2 linked regions of the Pseudobacter ginsenosidimutans genome follow. The protein of the gene in region 1 interacts with the protein of each later gene in a pairwise test. Links are inferred from orthologs where the notes say so. Each region holds a gene or a part of one and is shown in the gene's direction. Other genes may lie near its edges.

The links.
Region 2: the proteins of rpe (region 1) and eno interact in binary tests that used the Escherichia coli proteins (3 or more experiments, as listed by UniProt). The link is inferred for Pseudobacter ginsenosidimutans from one-to-one orthologs.

The regions. Positions count from the first base shown.
Region 1 is NZ_CP042431.1:7,329,931-7,338,216, forward strand. What follows is about bases 2,321-5,201. They hold rpe (ribulose-phosphate 3-epimerase), read left to right. Parts: upstream 2,321-3,376; coding sequence 3,377-4,027; downstream 4,028-5,201. Other genes in these bases: FSB84_RS28710 (tetratricopeptide repeat protein), read left to right, coding at 2,368-3,366; FSB84_RS28720 (TonB-dependent receptor), read left to right, coding at 4,072-5,201. Also shown: FSB84_RS28695 (nuclear transport factor 2 family protein), read left to right, coding at 76-498; FSB84_RS28700 (hypothetical protein), read right to left, coding at 537-1,046; FSB84_RS28705 (TolB family protein), read right to left, coding at 1,107-2,213; more of FSB84_RS28720, read left to right, coding at 5,202-6,555; FSB84_RS28725 (hypothetical protein), read left to right, coding at 7,749-8,039. UniProt on the Escherichia coli protein: Catalyzes the reversible epimerization of D-ribulose 5-phosphate to D-xylulose 5-phosphate.
Region 2 is NZ_CP042431.1:1,274,713-1,280,322, reverse strand. The notes cover bases 2,704-5,610. They hold eno (phosphopyruvate hydratase), read left to right. Parts: upstream 2,704-3,465; coding sequence 3,466-4,755; downstream 4,756-5,610. Other genes in these bases: FSB84_RS05080 (anti-sigma factor), read left to right, coding at 5,412-5,610; FSB84_RS05085 (FtsB family cell division protein), read left to right, coding at 4,858-5,154; gldA (gliding motility-associated ABC transporter ATP-binding subunit GldA), read left to right, coding at 2,704-3,456. Outside these bases: FSB84_RS05110 (SulP family inorganic anion transporter), read left to right, coding at 1-1,126; FSB84_RS05105 (carbonic anhydrase), read left to right, coding at 1,131-1,754; FSB84_RS05100 (carbonic anhydrase), read left to right, coding at 1,873-2,511; more of gldA, read left to right, coding at 2,536-2,703. UniProt on the Escherichia coli protein: Catalyzes the reversible conversion of 2-phosphoglycerate (2-PG) into phosphoenolpyruvate (PEP). It is essential for the degradation of carbohydrates via glycolysis.

The DNA.
Region 1 (8,286 bases):
CCACACACACCGTCAGGTGTTTAATATTGCTTCACAAACCTTATACCTGCAAACTCACCTTAAAAAACAAGACAAATGAAAAAACTGGGATCTATTTTGTTCACTGCAACACTGGCCACTGCTCTGGTTGGTCAGGCAAATGCACAAACGAATGACGAAGAAACTGCTGTACGGGCCTGCCTGCTGCTGTACCTGAGCTTCGATGCTGCGCAGATGGAAAAAGCCTTCCATCAAAGCGGTACAGTGAAACATATCGATAACAAGACCGGGGAATATAAAGATGAGACCGTGGCAGCATTCCTCACCCGCGTAAGAGCAATCACCACAAAGCCTGAAAGAAAATCAGAGATCGTTTCTCTGAATATCGAAGGAACAGCTGCGCAGGCTAAGATCAGGATCGAACAGAAGGATCTGACCTTTACAGATTATATGAACCTGCTGAAGATAGATGGGACCTGGAGAATTGTGAGCAAGATCTTCCAGCGCACGGATAAATGATATGGATGCAAGGGTGTAAGATGCCCTTACTTTGTGTTTTAAAAAAACGGTCGTCCTTTCCAGGACGACCTAATTCTTTTTAGAGGGTATGCATTCTTATTGCATGCCGGGGAACAGCGGCCTTGACCAGGGATAGTTGCCAGCATCACCATCAGCGCAATGAGGAAACACCAGAAAGCTTTCTTGTGAACAGCAGGGCTGGTGGCTCTTTTTACAGCGCCACGGCCAACGGTGATCAGCACGATGGCGATGATCATTCCAACCGGATGCTCGATAGCCAGCTTACGGACTGCTCCGTTTTTCATCACTTCTCCCATACCTGCAGCCTGGATCATTTTCAATCCAAAGTCACCGGCAAACCACTGGTACAATCCGATCAGCAAAGTGATATGCGCAGCAATCATCAGGAAGAGATCGATCTTTTTGTCACCCGCATTCACTGGTCGTTTACTGTTCATACCAGCCAGATGTCTGAAAATGGCAATGATGATCAGCACCAGGATCACCCAGCGCAGCAGGTTGTGTAGATGAAGAAGACCATTATACATAGCAAGAAATTTGCGTGAAGGTACAGCGCAAATCCTAATTAGACCAGTTTTCAGGGAATCTTAATCTTCCCAGTCAGCAATGAAAATATTGGTATCCCTGGTACCGCCATTGTTGCGGTTACTGCAGAAAACGATCTGCCTTCCGGAATAGCTGAACATGGGGAATGCGTCGAAGCCTTTGTCCCTGCTCACTTTCTGCAGGTTGCTTCCGTCGCCGTTCATCGTATACATATTGAAGGGAAATCCTCTTTTGTATTCATGATTGGATGCAAAAATGATGCGCTTGCTGTCAGGCATGAACGAAGGTGCCCAGTTTGCCTGTCCCAGTTTGGTAACCTGTTGTACATTATTCCCGTCTGCATCTGCCACAAATACTTCCATATTGGTGGGAGCAACCAGCCCTTCTGCCAGCAACGCTTTGTATTCAGCCAGCTCTGTTTCATTCCCTGGACGTGATGCGCGCCAGATCAGTTTCTTTCCATCGGGGCTGAACCAGGCGCCGCCATCATAACCTGGCGTATGAGTGATCCTTTTCTCTTTTCCTGTTTTTAAGTCCATCACATACAATTCAAGATCACCATCTTTCACACTGGTGTACACCATCTTTTTTCCATCGGGCGATAAAGTGGCTTCAGCATCATAACCCGCACTATTGGTGAGTTGCTTCACGATCTTTCCATCGAGGTCCGCCATGAAAATATCATAGCTGCCGTATAACGGCCAGATGTATTTATTGCCGTATTTGGATCGATCGGGAACAGGTGGACATTCATCGCCTCCCAAATGCGTGGAAGCATAGATGATATGTTTGCCGTCTTTGGTGAAGAAGCCGCAGGTTGTGCGTCCTTTGCCGGTGCTGATCAATTTGTATTCGAAAGGTTTTCCGGGCTCCGGAATCCGGCCTGCAAAGATCTGATCACAGCTCAAACCGTCTTTCGCACTGGTCCGCTGGAATACCAGCCATTTCCCATCAAAACTGAAATAAGCCTCCGCATTGTCGCCACCAAATGTGAGCTGACGGATATTCCTGAAATGTGATTCACCCGGAAACTGAATGGTGTCCCTGGTTCCGGCCCATTCCGGGATCAATTGAAAAGGTTTGCTGAATGCACTGAAAATGCAGACGGCAAAGAGGATGGCCGCCGGTAACAAAAGAAGCTTTCTCATGATTCACAAAGTTTAAATTGCGGGGTGCGAAGGCGGGGCAAAGGTATTTTTGTAAACCACTATTTTTGTCAGAATATTGTCATAACACACTTGCATAAAAACGGTTAGCTTTGCTGGCCTGCTGTTTGTTTGCAGGATCGATTCAATGAGCATTATGATCAACACCAGGAACAGTTTCATTTTCGGCCTCTGCCTGATCTTGCTTGCAGCCTGCGGAGGCGCAGACCAGTCGGCGAGCGGCCTGTTGAACAAAGCGCCCTACAAGGGATTGACAGATTCCATCGCCCGTTTCCCACAGGACGCGGACTTATATAAGAAGAGAGCCGTGCTGCTTTCGCTCAATAACAAACATGAGCTGGCCACTGCTGATTACCAACAAGCCTGGAAAATGGCGCCCGATGAAAATACAGGTCAGGAATTTGTTGCCAACCTCCTGCTCGTGAACCAGCCACTGGAAGCCGTTGCACTCCTGAAAGAATGCACCGTTAAGTTCCCGGAAAACCCTGAATTCAGGCGCAGGCTCAGTGAAGTGCTGATCCAGACCGGCAATAATTCCGCCGCGCTGAAAGAATACGATGAGATCATCGGGATCGATTCCGCCAATTTCGAAGCCTGGTATGAAAAAGGCGTGCTCTTGGCCAGAACAGGCGATACCACTGCTGCTATCACCTCACTGCAACGTGCATACGAATTACAACCGATCTATTTCATCGGCAATACACTTGCAGACATCTATGCAGCCAGCATGGACCCACGTACAGTCCCCTTCTGCGATACACTTATCGCCAGGGATTCACTCAAGATCCAGGTAGAGCCACATTTTATCAAAGGAAGATATTACGCTGATTCAAAACTTTACCAGGAAGCCTTACAGGAGTTTGAAGCCTGCATCCGCCTCGACTGGAAGTTCACCGATGCACATCTTGAAAAAGGACTCGTGTATTTCGAAATGAAGGATTACAAAAAAGCATTGGAGACTTTCACCTTCACCACCACCGTCTCCAACAGCAATGCCGATGCATGGTACTGGATGGGACGCTGCTATGAAGCGATGGGTGATAAAGAGAATGCCATCGCCAACTACCGCAAAGCCTATGCGCTCGATAAAGGCTTCATCGAAGCCAGGGAAAGAGCCAAACAACTGAACAAATAAACAAATCATTATGCCCATTATTGCCCCCTCTTTGCTCGCCGCTGATTTTCTACATCTGCAGGAAGAATGCGATATGCTGAATAAAAGTGAAGCCGACTGGTTCCACCTGGATGTAATGGATGGCAGATTTGTTCCCAATATCAGTTATGGCCTGCCCGTAATAGAACAGATCCGCAAAACCACTAAAAAGGTTTGCGATGTGCACCTCATGATCCTCGAACCGGAGAAATATGCGGAAGCATTCAAAAATGCAGGCGCCGATATTCTCACCGTTCATATCGAAGCCTGTGTACACCTGCACCGCAACCTGCAACAGATCAGGAGCCTCGGTATGAAGACCGGCGTTGCCCTCAACCCGCATACACCTGTGAGCCTGTTGCAGGACGTGATCCAGGACATCGATATGGTATTGATCATGAGCGTGAACCCGGGTTTTGGTGGGCAAACATTCATCCCCCATACACTCGAAAAGCTCAAACAACTGCGCCGCATGGTGGATGAAAAGAAACTGCCCACCATCATTGAAGTGGATGGAGGCGTAACCCTGGATAATGCCGCTTCCATCGTACAGGCCGGCGCCACAGCACTGGTGGCAGGCAGTAGCGTGTTCAAATCACCCGATCCCATTGCCACTATCGCCCAATTGAAACGGGTTGGGTGATCCGGAAATTTCTACTAATTTCGACAGCACAAAAAATACTGCCGGTGAGAGCTATCCTGCTTACGTTGGTTTACCTGATGCTTATCCTTCCCCAGGCTGCCCTTGCCCAGAAAAAACCTGCGACGCTTTCAGGGAAAGTGGTGGATGAAAATGAAAATCCACTGGCCAGGGTTTCTGTAACCATATTGGGTAAACGAAATGGCGTATCCACTTCCGATTCCGGCACATTCACCATACAAGCGCCTTCAGACAAAGCATTCGCACTGGTATTCTCCTTCACCGGTTACAAATCCGTTCAGCGTAATTTCCTGCTCAGCGAGAACGAAGCTGAATATGTGGTAGTGCGAATGGAACGCGGCACAGGTATGCTGGACTCTGTAGTGGTAACCGATCAACGTCAAAGACGCGAAGCAGGCCTCGTGCTCATCAATCCAAAGAACGCCATCAATATCCCCGCACCCGGCGGCGGCATCGAAAGCCTCATCAAAGTATTTGTTGGATCGAATAACGAACTCACTTCACAATATTCCGTACGCGGTGGCAACTATGATGAGAACCTCGTGTACGTAAATGATTTCGAGATCTTCCGTCCTTACCTCGTCCGGAGCGGACAACAGGAAGGTCTCAGCTTCATCAATCCCGAGCTTGCCCGCAATGTGAGTTTCTACAATGGAGGCTTCCAGGCCCGCTATGGCGATAAGATGAGCTCTGTACTGGATATCCAGTACAAGAAACCCAAAACTTTCGGCGGCTCTGCCTACATCGGATTACTGGAACAGGGCCTGCACCTGGAAGGTGCATCGAAGAACGGCAAATTCACTTATCTCGTTGGCGTCCGTAACAGGAGCAACCGAAACCTGCTCAGCAGCCAGGAAACAAAAGGCAACTATGTTCCCTCTTCCGCCGATCTGCAGGCGCAACTCACGTATCAGATCAATCAACGCAATTCACTTGAACTGCTTGGCAATATCTCCCAGACAAAATTCACGCTGATGCCTGAATACAGCCAGCTGACCAGCAGTGTGTTCTCGCCGCTTTTCAGCGCCAACCTGGGCCTCGACATTTTCTTCGAAGGAAGGGAGGAAGATCGATATCGCACCAATATGATCGGCCTAGCCTGGATCCAGCAGCTCAACAAAAAACTTCGCCTCAAATGGATGGCCAGCCGATTCGAGAACGATGAAAAAGAATCCATCGACATCATGGGCGCCTATCTCTTCGGAGACCGCTCTTTCGATAAAGGCAAGCCGGAATTCGGCATGATCACCAATCCGCTGGGCGCCGGCGTGTACCAGAATTTCGCCCGCAACAAACTCAATATCGCCCTCTACAATTTCTCACACAAAGGAAGCTACGACCAGGGCAAACATTTTATCCAGTGGGGACAAACAGTAGAACGTCAAAGCATAACCGATAAGCTCAATGAATGGGAATACCAGGATTCTGCCGGCTACAATATTCCCTACAATCCCAATATGTTCGAGCTCAGCAAAGTGCTGAAAGCAAAAGCTGATATCGATGTGCTGCGCTTGTCTGGCTACATTCAGGACAATATCATTTTCCACGATTCGTCCGACTTCACATTACAGGCCGGTGTACGTTACAATTACAATGACCTCAACAAAGAGTTCCTGCTCTCGCCCCGTATCGGTTTCAGCTGGAAACCCGGCAACTGGGAACGCGATATCATTTTCCGCGGCGCCGCAGGTCTCTATCATCAACCGCCGTTTTACCGTGAGCTTCGCCGTTATGACGGCACCATCAACAAAGACCTGAAAGCACAAAAAAGCTGGCAGATCGCAGGTGGCATGGATTACAATTTCAGATCCGGCAACCGCCCCTTCCGCTTCACCGCAGAAGCGTACTACAAGAACATGTGGGATGTTGTTCCCTACGATATAGACAATGTGCGGATCCGTTACTTCGGTGAGAACCGCGCCAAAGCCTACGCCACCGGCCTGGAGCTCCGCCTCTTCGGCGAACTGGTGAAGGATGCAGAAAGCTGGGTCAGCCTCGGATTCATGCGTACACGCGAAGACCTCGATAAAGACACTTACTACGATTACACACTCGACGATAACAATAATCCTACCGACAGCACCCTCAAAGAAGGAGGCTGGTTTCGCCGCCCTTCCGACAGACTGGTCACTTTCGGCATGTTCCTGCAGGATTATCTCGCCACCAACAAGAATTTCAAAGTATACCTTAACTTTCTCTACGGCAGCAACCTTCCTTACAATATTCCCAACAGCGTGAAATACCGCAATGCCCTGGAGATCGATCCGTATATCCGAATAGACATCGGCTTCAGCGCCCTCCTGCTCGACAGCGAGAAGAGCAACCGCCGCAGTCATAACCCCTTCCGCAACTTCGAAAATATCTGGGCCACCCTGGAAGTGTTCAATCTCATCGACCGCGACAATACCATTTCCTACATGCTGATCAAGGATTTTTCCAACACAGTATTTGCCATGCCCAACAGGCTTACGCCACGCTTACTTAACCTGAAACTGATCGCCCGTTTTTAGATCAGCCTGATATTAAATTCCATTTCTCACCTATGCATTATCGTTATTCAGCAATTCATTGCTGCCGGCATCAGATTTTCTAAAGGTGACCGATAACCGCTTTGATCGTCCATTTTTCTTCCCAATTCCCACGCTGTTCCCGTTCCGGGACTGGCAGTGCTTGTGCCAAAATCATATGTAGTTGAAAATCAGCTATCCTATACTCTGGCACCAGTTTGGCATTTTGATAAACATCAACCGAACCGGAATATGTCACATCAAAATATTGAATAGAGGATAAGGTAAGGTTGAGGACTCTGGTTGTAGCATTGCTGTCTCGGGTTTGTTCGATTGAGGTGAGGAAACAAACCAACGCGGGAGATTAATTATTGAGCTTTTGTAGCAGAGATGGATCGGTGGAATATTATTAAACTTCTTCGCTTATGTTTCCAAGACCTCAATCGAACATACCCTCGTCAGCATTTCTCCGAATGTGCAACATTCAATGATGATAATTTAGGCAATAACAAATTATTTCAGATTATTTGAACACCAGATCAGTGTTCATTTTTTTTATTTTATGATTCTCCCCAACAGTTGAGTAGTCATAAGTTATTACACTATCCTGTAACCTGCTACAGTACTTCATTTCAGACACTCGTATTCCTGGTCAATATCAAATGATTGATAACAATTATTAGATTACAGTTAATCATTAACGTTACTTCGACAGAGATTCAACCTCATTGAATTGGAAGGTATTTCAAAATAAGTTGCTGCAATGGTCACTGCTATTGATTCATTGCGTTTTATCATGTACAAGATCAATTCCTGTATGCTCAATTGAAATCAACTATTTAATTGCCTTGAATATTTACAAGTTCTATTTCCTCAATCTTCCGGAAAGAAAAATTGCCGCACCTCCAGCTTATGGAGCAAAGGGATAATGAAAAGCTGGCCTTGAAAATGTAAGCGAAGCAGTCCGGCCATATTCCCCTGCCCCATCTTTCCCCACCAGCGCCCAAAAAAGATCCTCCCGCGCCGGTTCATTTTCCAGCCGGCGTTCATTTCCCTTTGCGACCCCAGTTTCCCAGGCTTTTCCAGTTCCGGGAATAAACAAAAGGCCAGCAAACCCATAATCAATTAAAAATCAAACGATTAAGAATCTGGCATTCCCTTAGCATCTCTCTGATCAGAATAACAAATCAAAACTTATGATCAATGAAATGCTGGTAAATCCTGATCCGTTTGCCAGATCGTTTACACTAGAAATCAGTTGCGATCAGAATTTACACGCCATTGTCCGGTTAATTAATTCAGAGGATCGAATTATCAAATTATTCTCCTGGTACCTGCTCAAGGGAGCGAACATCACAAACATCGATGATATCTTATTCACCAGTAGCGGCAAGTGCAGACTGGATGTGATCAATCAGCATGGTGAATTGTTACACAGCATCGATGTGACCCAATCAAATCAGGATGATAGCAACCCCAACCCCTAAATCCTTCAACTGCAGGTCACATTGTTCATAGTTTGATTCATAGGTTAATGGTTAAATGGTTAAATGGTTAATTGGTTATTGGCTCTTGTTTAGTTTTTTCATGTTTTGGTTTTATCAGGTGGTTTTTCATTTTTTCATGTTGGTTTTTAGGTTAAAGGAATGCCCTCTCCCCGTCCCTTTTTTAACCCCAAACCCTAAACCGTAAGTGGCTTTTTGTTTTTCATGGCAAGCACTACCCCCCTTGCCC
Region 2 (5,610 bases), 6.1 Mb from region 1 along the record:
TAAGAATACATTTACTGAACTCTACTATTCTGTAAGATATATGTTGCCGGTGGCATTTGCATTAGGTGCAGTGTCTATCGCGTTGCAGGTATTCTGGGATAAGGTTCTGGTTAAAAAAGCTAAAGCGTTCAAGCTGATCCCTTCGGCGCTGATCGTTGTATTGCTGGGTGTAGGTGTTAATGAATGGCTGAAAGCCACCAATCCTACACTTGCGCTGGGCGCTTCACACCTGGTGAACATCCCGATGGCAGCATCTGCTGCGGAGTTCTTCACCTTCTTTTCATTCCCCGACTTCAGTCACCTGGGTAATATCACTGTGTGGACTACTGCCATTACATTGGCGATAGTAGCGAGCCTTGAAACCCTTTTGAACATCGAAGCGGCGGATGAGATGGACCCATACAAACGTGTTACTCCCAAGAACAGGGAGCTGATGGCGCAGGGTACAGGTAATATGCTCGCCGGTCTGATCGGTGGTCTGCCCATTACATCTGTGATCGTTCGTACTTCTGCTAACGTCAACGCAGGAGCGAGAACAAAGATGTCTGCAGTATTGCATGGTCTCCTGTTGCTGCTCTGCGTGGCGCTGATCCCCTTCCTGCTGAACATGATCCCTTTCGCATCACTGGCAGCAGTGCTGATCTATACAGGGTATAAGCTCTGTAAGCCCGCTCTTTTTGCGGAGTTCTACAAAAAGGGATGGACACAGTTCCTGCCTTTCGCGATCACCGTAGTAGCGATCCTGTTCACCAACCTCCTGATGGGCATCTTCATCGGATGTGTGGTAGCAATGTTCTTCGTACTGAGAAGCAATTTCAAATCCGCTGTATTTGTAGTGCACGACAGCAACAAATACCTGTTCCGCCTGCGGAAAGATGTGAGCTATCTCAACAAACCCATCATCAAGAACAAACTGGAAAAAGTTCCGGAGAATTCTTACGTGATGATCGATGCGCAGCGCGCAGACTTCATCGACAAAGATGTAGTGGAAGTGATCGAAGACTTCATGAAAGCAGCGCCATTGAAAGACATTACTGTTGAACTGAAAAAAAGTGTTTACAAAGACCAGGGCTTCTCGGTGAACGGAAACGGTGCTCACCAGGAAATTCTGGCATCTAAAAACTAATGTTATGCAAGCAATTGAAAAATTACTCCTCGAGAATAAAGCATGGGCACAAGAAAAAGTAAATGAAGATCCTACCTTCTTCAAAAGACTGGAAAATGTACAAAAGCCAGAGTTCCTCTGGATTGGTTGCAGCGACAGCCGCGTGCCTGCCAATGAGATCACCAATACAGTTCCCGGTGAGATCTTCGTTCACCGCAATATCGCCAACCTGGTGGTGGAAGATGATGTGAACTGCCTCAGTGTTCTGGAATATGCAGTGGTGCATCTGAAAGTGAAACATGTGATCGTTTGTGGTCACTATAACTGCGGTGGTGTGAAAGCTGCCATGACAGACCAGAGCTTTGGTATCATCGACAAGTGGATCATCGGTATCAAGGAGCTCTATGAAGAGCACCGCAAAGAGATCGATGCGCTCGAGAATGAAGCTGACCGTGTGAACCTGATGGTAGAGCACAACGTACGCAAACAAGTGCTCAACCTGGCCAAGACAGATACTATCCAGAAGATCTGGGCGCGCGAAGAAAGGCCCCATATCCATGGTTGGGTATATGGTCTGAAAGATGGTCATATCAAACAAATCTTCAGCCTCGCACCTCCGGTGAAGAAGCTGAACTACCAGATCGTTTAATCGATTTTTGACCAATACATCCGTTTAATTAGCGGTGTGCGGGTAAGCCGGGCAGCAGAACTGTTGGCCGGATTTTACCCGTATACCGCTATATTTGTGGGAATCAAATCCAACTGGTATGTGGAGTGAATCCTACAAAAGGCTATTGGCAGAAAACAAAGTATGGGCAAACAGTAAAGTGAGCGGAGACCCTGAGTATTTCCACCGCCTGGCGAAACTGCAGACACCCGAATTCCTCTGGATCGGCTGCAGCGACAGTCGTGTTCCCGCCAATGAGATCACCAATACACAACCCGGAGAGATCTTCGTTCACCGCAATGTGGCCAACCTGGTTGTACATACAGACGTGAACCTGCTGGCTGTTCTGGATTATGCTGTGAACCATCTCAAAGTAAAACATGTGATCGTCTGTGGCCATTATGGATGTGGTGGCGTAAAGGCTGCCATGACCAATACAGATTACAAACTGGTGCTGAACATGTGGCTCCGCAATATCAAGGACGTATACCGTCTTCACCGCGAAGAACTGGATGCGTTGACGGAAGAAGAAATGAAGTTCGACCGCCTGGTGGAACTCAACGTCAAAGAACAACTCACCAATCTAGCTAAAACCTCCATCATTCAAAGAGCCTGGCAACAGGAGCAACGACCTGATCTCCACGGCTGGGTATACGGACTCAAAGATGGTCTTATCAATGTTGCGTACGAAATGAAGGCCGGGAGCGTTATAGATGATCTTTATAAATACGAGTTCTAATCATCCCACAAATCCTACGTTGATATGAGCATTGAAGTGAAAGGGCTCACAAAGAACTATGGTGAACAGAAAGCGGTGAACGATGTGTCTTTTGCCATCGGAAGGGGAGAGATCGTTGGTTTTCTCGGTCCCAATGGCGCCGGAAAGAGCACCACCATGAAGATCATCACTGGTTACCTGGCTGCAGATGCAGGCCAGGCCGTTGTTTGCGGCATCGATGTGAAGGAAAGGCCGCTGGAAGCCAAAGCAAAGATCGGGTACCTTCCCGAAGCCAATCCCCTTTACTTCGATATGTATGTGCGCGAGTATCTCGATTTTGTTGCCGATGTACACCATGTGCAATACAAAAAACAAACCATCGAGAAAGTAATTGAAACCGTTGGCCTCACACCCGAAAGCAAAAAAAAGATCGGGCAATTGTCGAAAGGATATAAACAGCGTGTTGGCCTTGCTGCTGCACTCATACATGATCCCGAAGTGCTGGTGCTGGATGAGCCTACCACCGGCCTCGATCCCAACCAGATCCTCGAGATCAGGGAACTGATCAGAACATTGGGTGTAAACAAGACTGTTATTTTTTCTTCCCATATCCTCCAGGAAGTGGAGGCCATCTGCGATCGCGTAGTGATCATCAACAAAGGCCAGCTGGTGGCAGATGATAGCCTCACAGCGCTTCGCAGCCGTTCAAATCATACAGCCACGCTGAAAGTGATTTTCAAGGAACCGCTGGAAGCCGCATGGATGGAGCGTTTGAGCGCAGTAGACAAAGTGAACCGCATCACCCCTAACGAATGGGAGTTAGTTTGCAAAGATGTGCAGGAAGCTAATAAACAATTGATGGAACTCGCTTTGCAACACAATCTGAATATCGTTTCTTTGCAATCCGGTGAACAAAGTCTGGAAGAAGTTTTCCGGAGCCTCACATCATCATCAACAAAACAATAAAATTGAATCATGAGTTACATTGCTGACATTCATGCAAGACAGATCTTAGATAGCCGTGGTAATCCTACTGTGGAAGTAGATGTGACCACTGAAGAAGGATTCTCAGGAAGAGCTGCAGTTCCAAGTGGCGCATCAACCGGAAAACACGAAGCTGTTGAGCTGCGTGATGGTGACAAAGGCGTGTACATGGGCAAAGGCGTTTTGCAGGCAGTAAAGAATGTGAACGAGATCATTGCTGAACAACTGATCGGCATCGACGTTACCGAACAAGCATATATAGACGAGCAACTCATCAACATCGATGGTACTGAAAATAAAGCCAAGCTTGGCGCTAACGCCACACTGGCTGTTTCAATGGCTGTAGCAAAAGCGGCTGCAGAAGAAACCGGTCTTCCGCTCTTCCGTTACCTCGGTGGCGTGAATGCAACTGTACTGCCCATTCCGATGATGAACATCCTGAATGGTGGTGCACACGCAGACAATAAGATCGACTTCCAGGAATTCATGGTGATCCCTGTAGGCGCTGAAACCTTCAGCCAGGGCCTGCGCTGGGGCGTTGAAATTTTCCATCACCTTAAGTCCGTTCTGAAAAAGAAAGGATACAGCACCAATGTAGGTGATGAAGGTGGCTTTGCTCCGGATATCCAGAGCAATGAAGAAGCTATTGAAACTGTTCTCGAAGCCATCACTGCTGCTGGTTACAAACCCGGATCTGAAATTGCTATCGCGATGGATGCCGCCAGCACAGAAATGTGGGACGAAAAAACAAACGGCTACAAATTCTACAAGAGCACCAATAAAGTGATCACCTCCGATGATATGGTGAACTATTGGGCCAACTGGGTGAAACAATATCCTATCGTATCTATCGAAGACGGTATGGCCGAAGATGACTGGGAAGGTTGGAAAAACCTCACACAAGCCATCGGCAGCAAATGCCAGCTGGTAGGTGACGATCTTTTTGTTACCAACGTAAAACGTCTGAAACAGGGTATCGATAAGAATATCGCCAACAGCATCCTGATCAAAGTGAATCAGATCGGAACTGTAACTGAAACCATCAACGCTGTGCAGCTGGCGCAGACCAATGGCTTCAATACCATTATGAGCCACCGCAGCGGTGAAACTGAAGACACTACTATCGCTGACCTGGCAGTTGCCCTGAACTGCGGACAGATCAAAACTGGTTCTGCCAGCCGTACAGACCGTATGGCCAAGTACAACCAACTGCTCCGCATTGAAGAAATGTTGGCTGAGACCGCCATTTATCCGAAAGGAAGGATTAAATTTGGTAAGTAAGCTTTTTGACTGAATTCAATTCCAAATAGTTTTCCGGATGGATCAGAAAGTGATAGCGGCCTGATTTTCGCTATCGTTTTCTGATCCTCCATTTTATATAACATGAAGCTCATCTCCCGCATCCCAGCCTGGTTAAAGAACAAATACATCCTCACCACCCTTGTATTTGTTGTATGGATCCTCTTCTTTGACGACCAGGATATCTTCACCACTTACTTCAAACATAAATCCGAGCTCCACAAGCTGGAGGAGAGCCGGGATTATTACCTGGACCAGATCAAATTAACCAAATCGGAGCTTGAACAACTCAAATCAGACAAATCCACCCTGGAGAAGTTTGCCCGTGAAAAATACTGGATGAAGAAAGAAAATGAGGACCTGTTCATTCTTCCCGAATAATTTTCCAGCTCCATACTGTTGTGAATAGCTGATTATCAACCTTTCCCGCTAAAAGTTTTCCCGGGATTGTCCACGATGGTAGTTTTACTATTTGACCGGTGGTGGTTATGGTTTACCTTGCCAGCCCCCTGTTCCTGCATATTATATTTCCAATACCTTTGTACAATAAAGAGGAACCAACCCACGTTTATTAATCACGGACGGACATCCGAATTGACTCTTCGGAACTATTTATTCAAGGACAAAAAGGATTGCCTATGACAGTTCTCTTTACACCAGAGGAACTCGTACAGTATTTGTATAATGAAACTTCCCCCGAGAAAACCGCAGCGATAGAGGCCGCTTTACAGGAAGACTGGACCCTTCGTGAAAAGCTGGAAGTGCTGAAAGCATCCAGGAAAACGCTCAATGCCCTGGTAGAATCACCCAGGCATGAGGCAGTACTGAATGTACTCA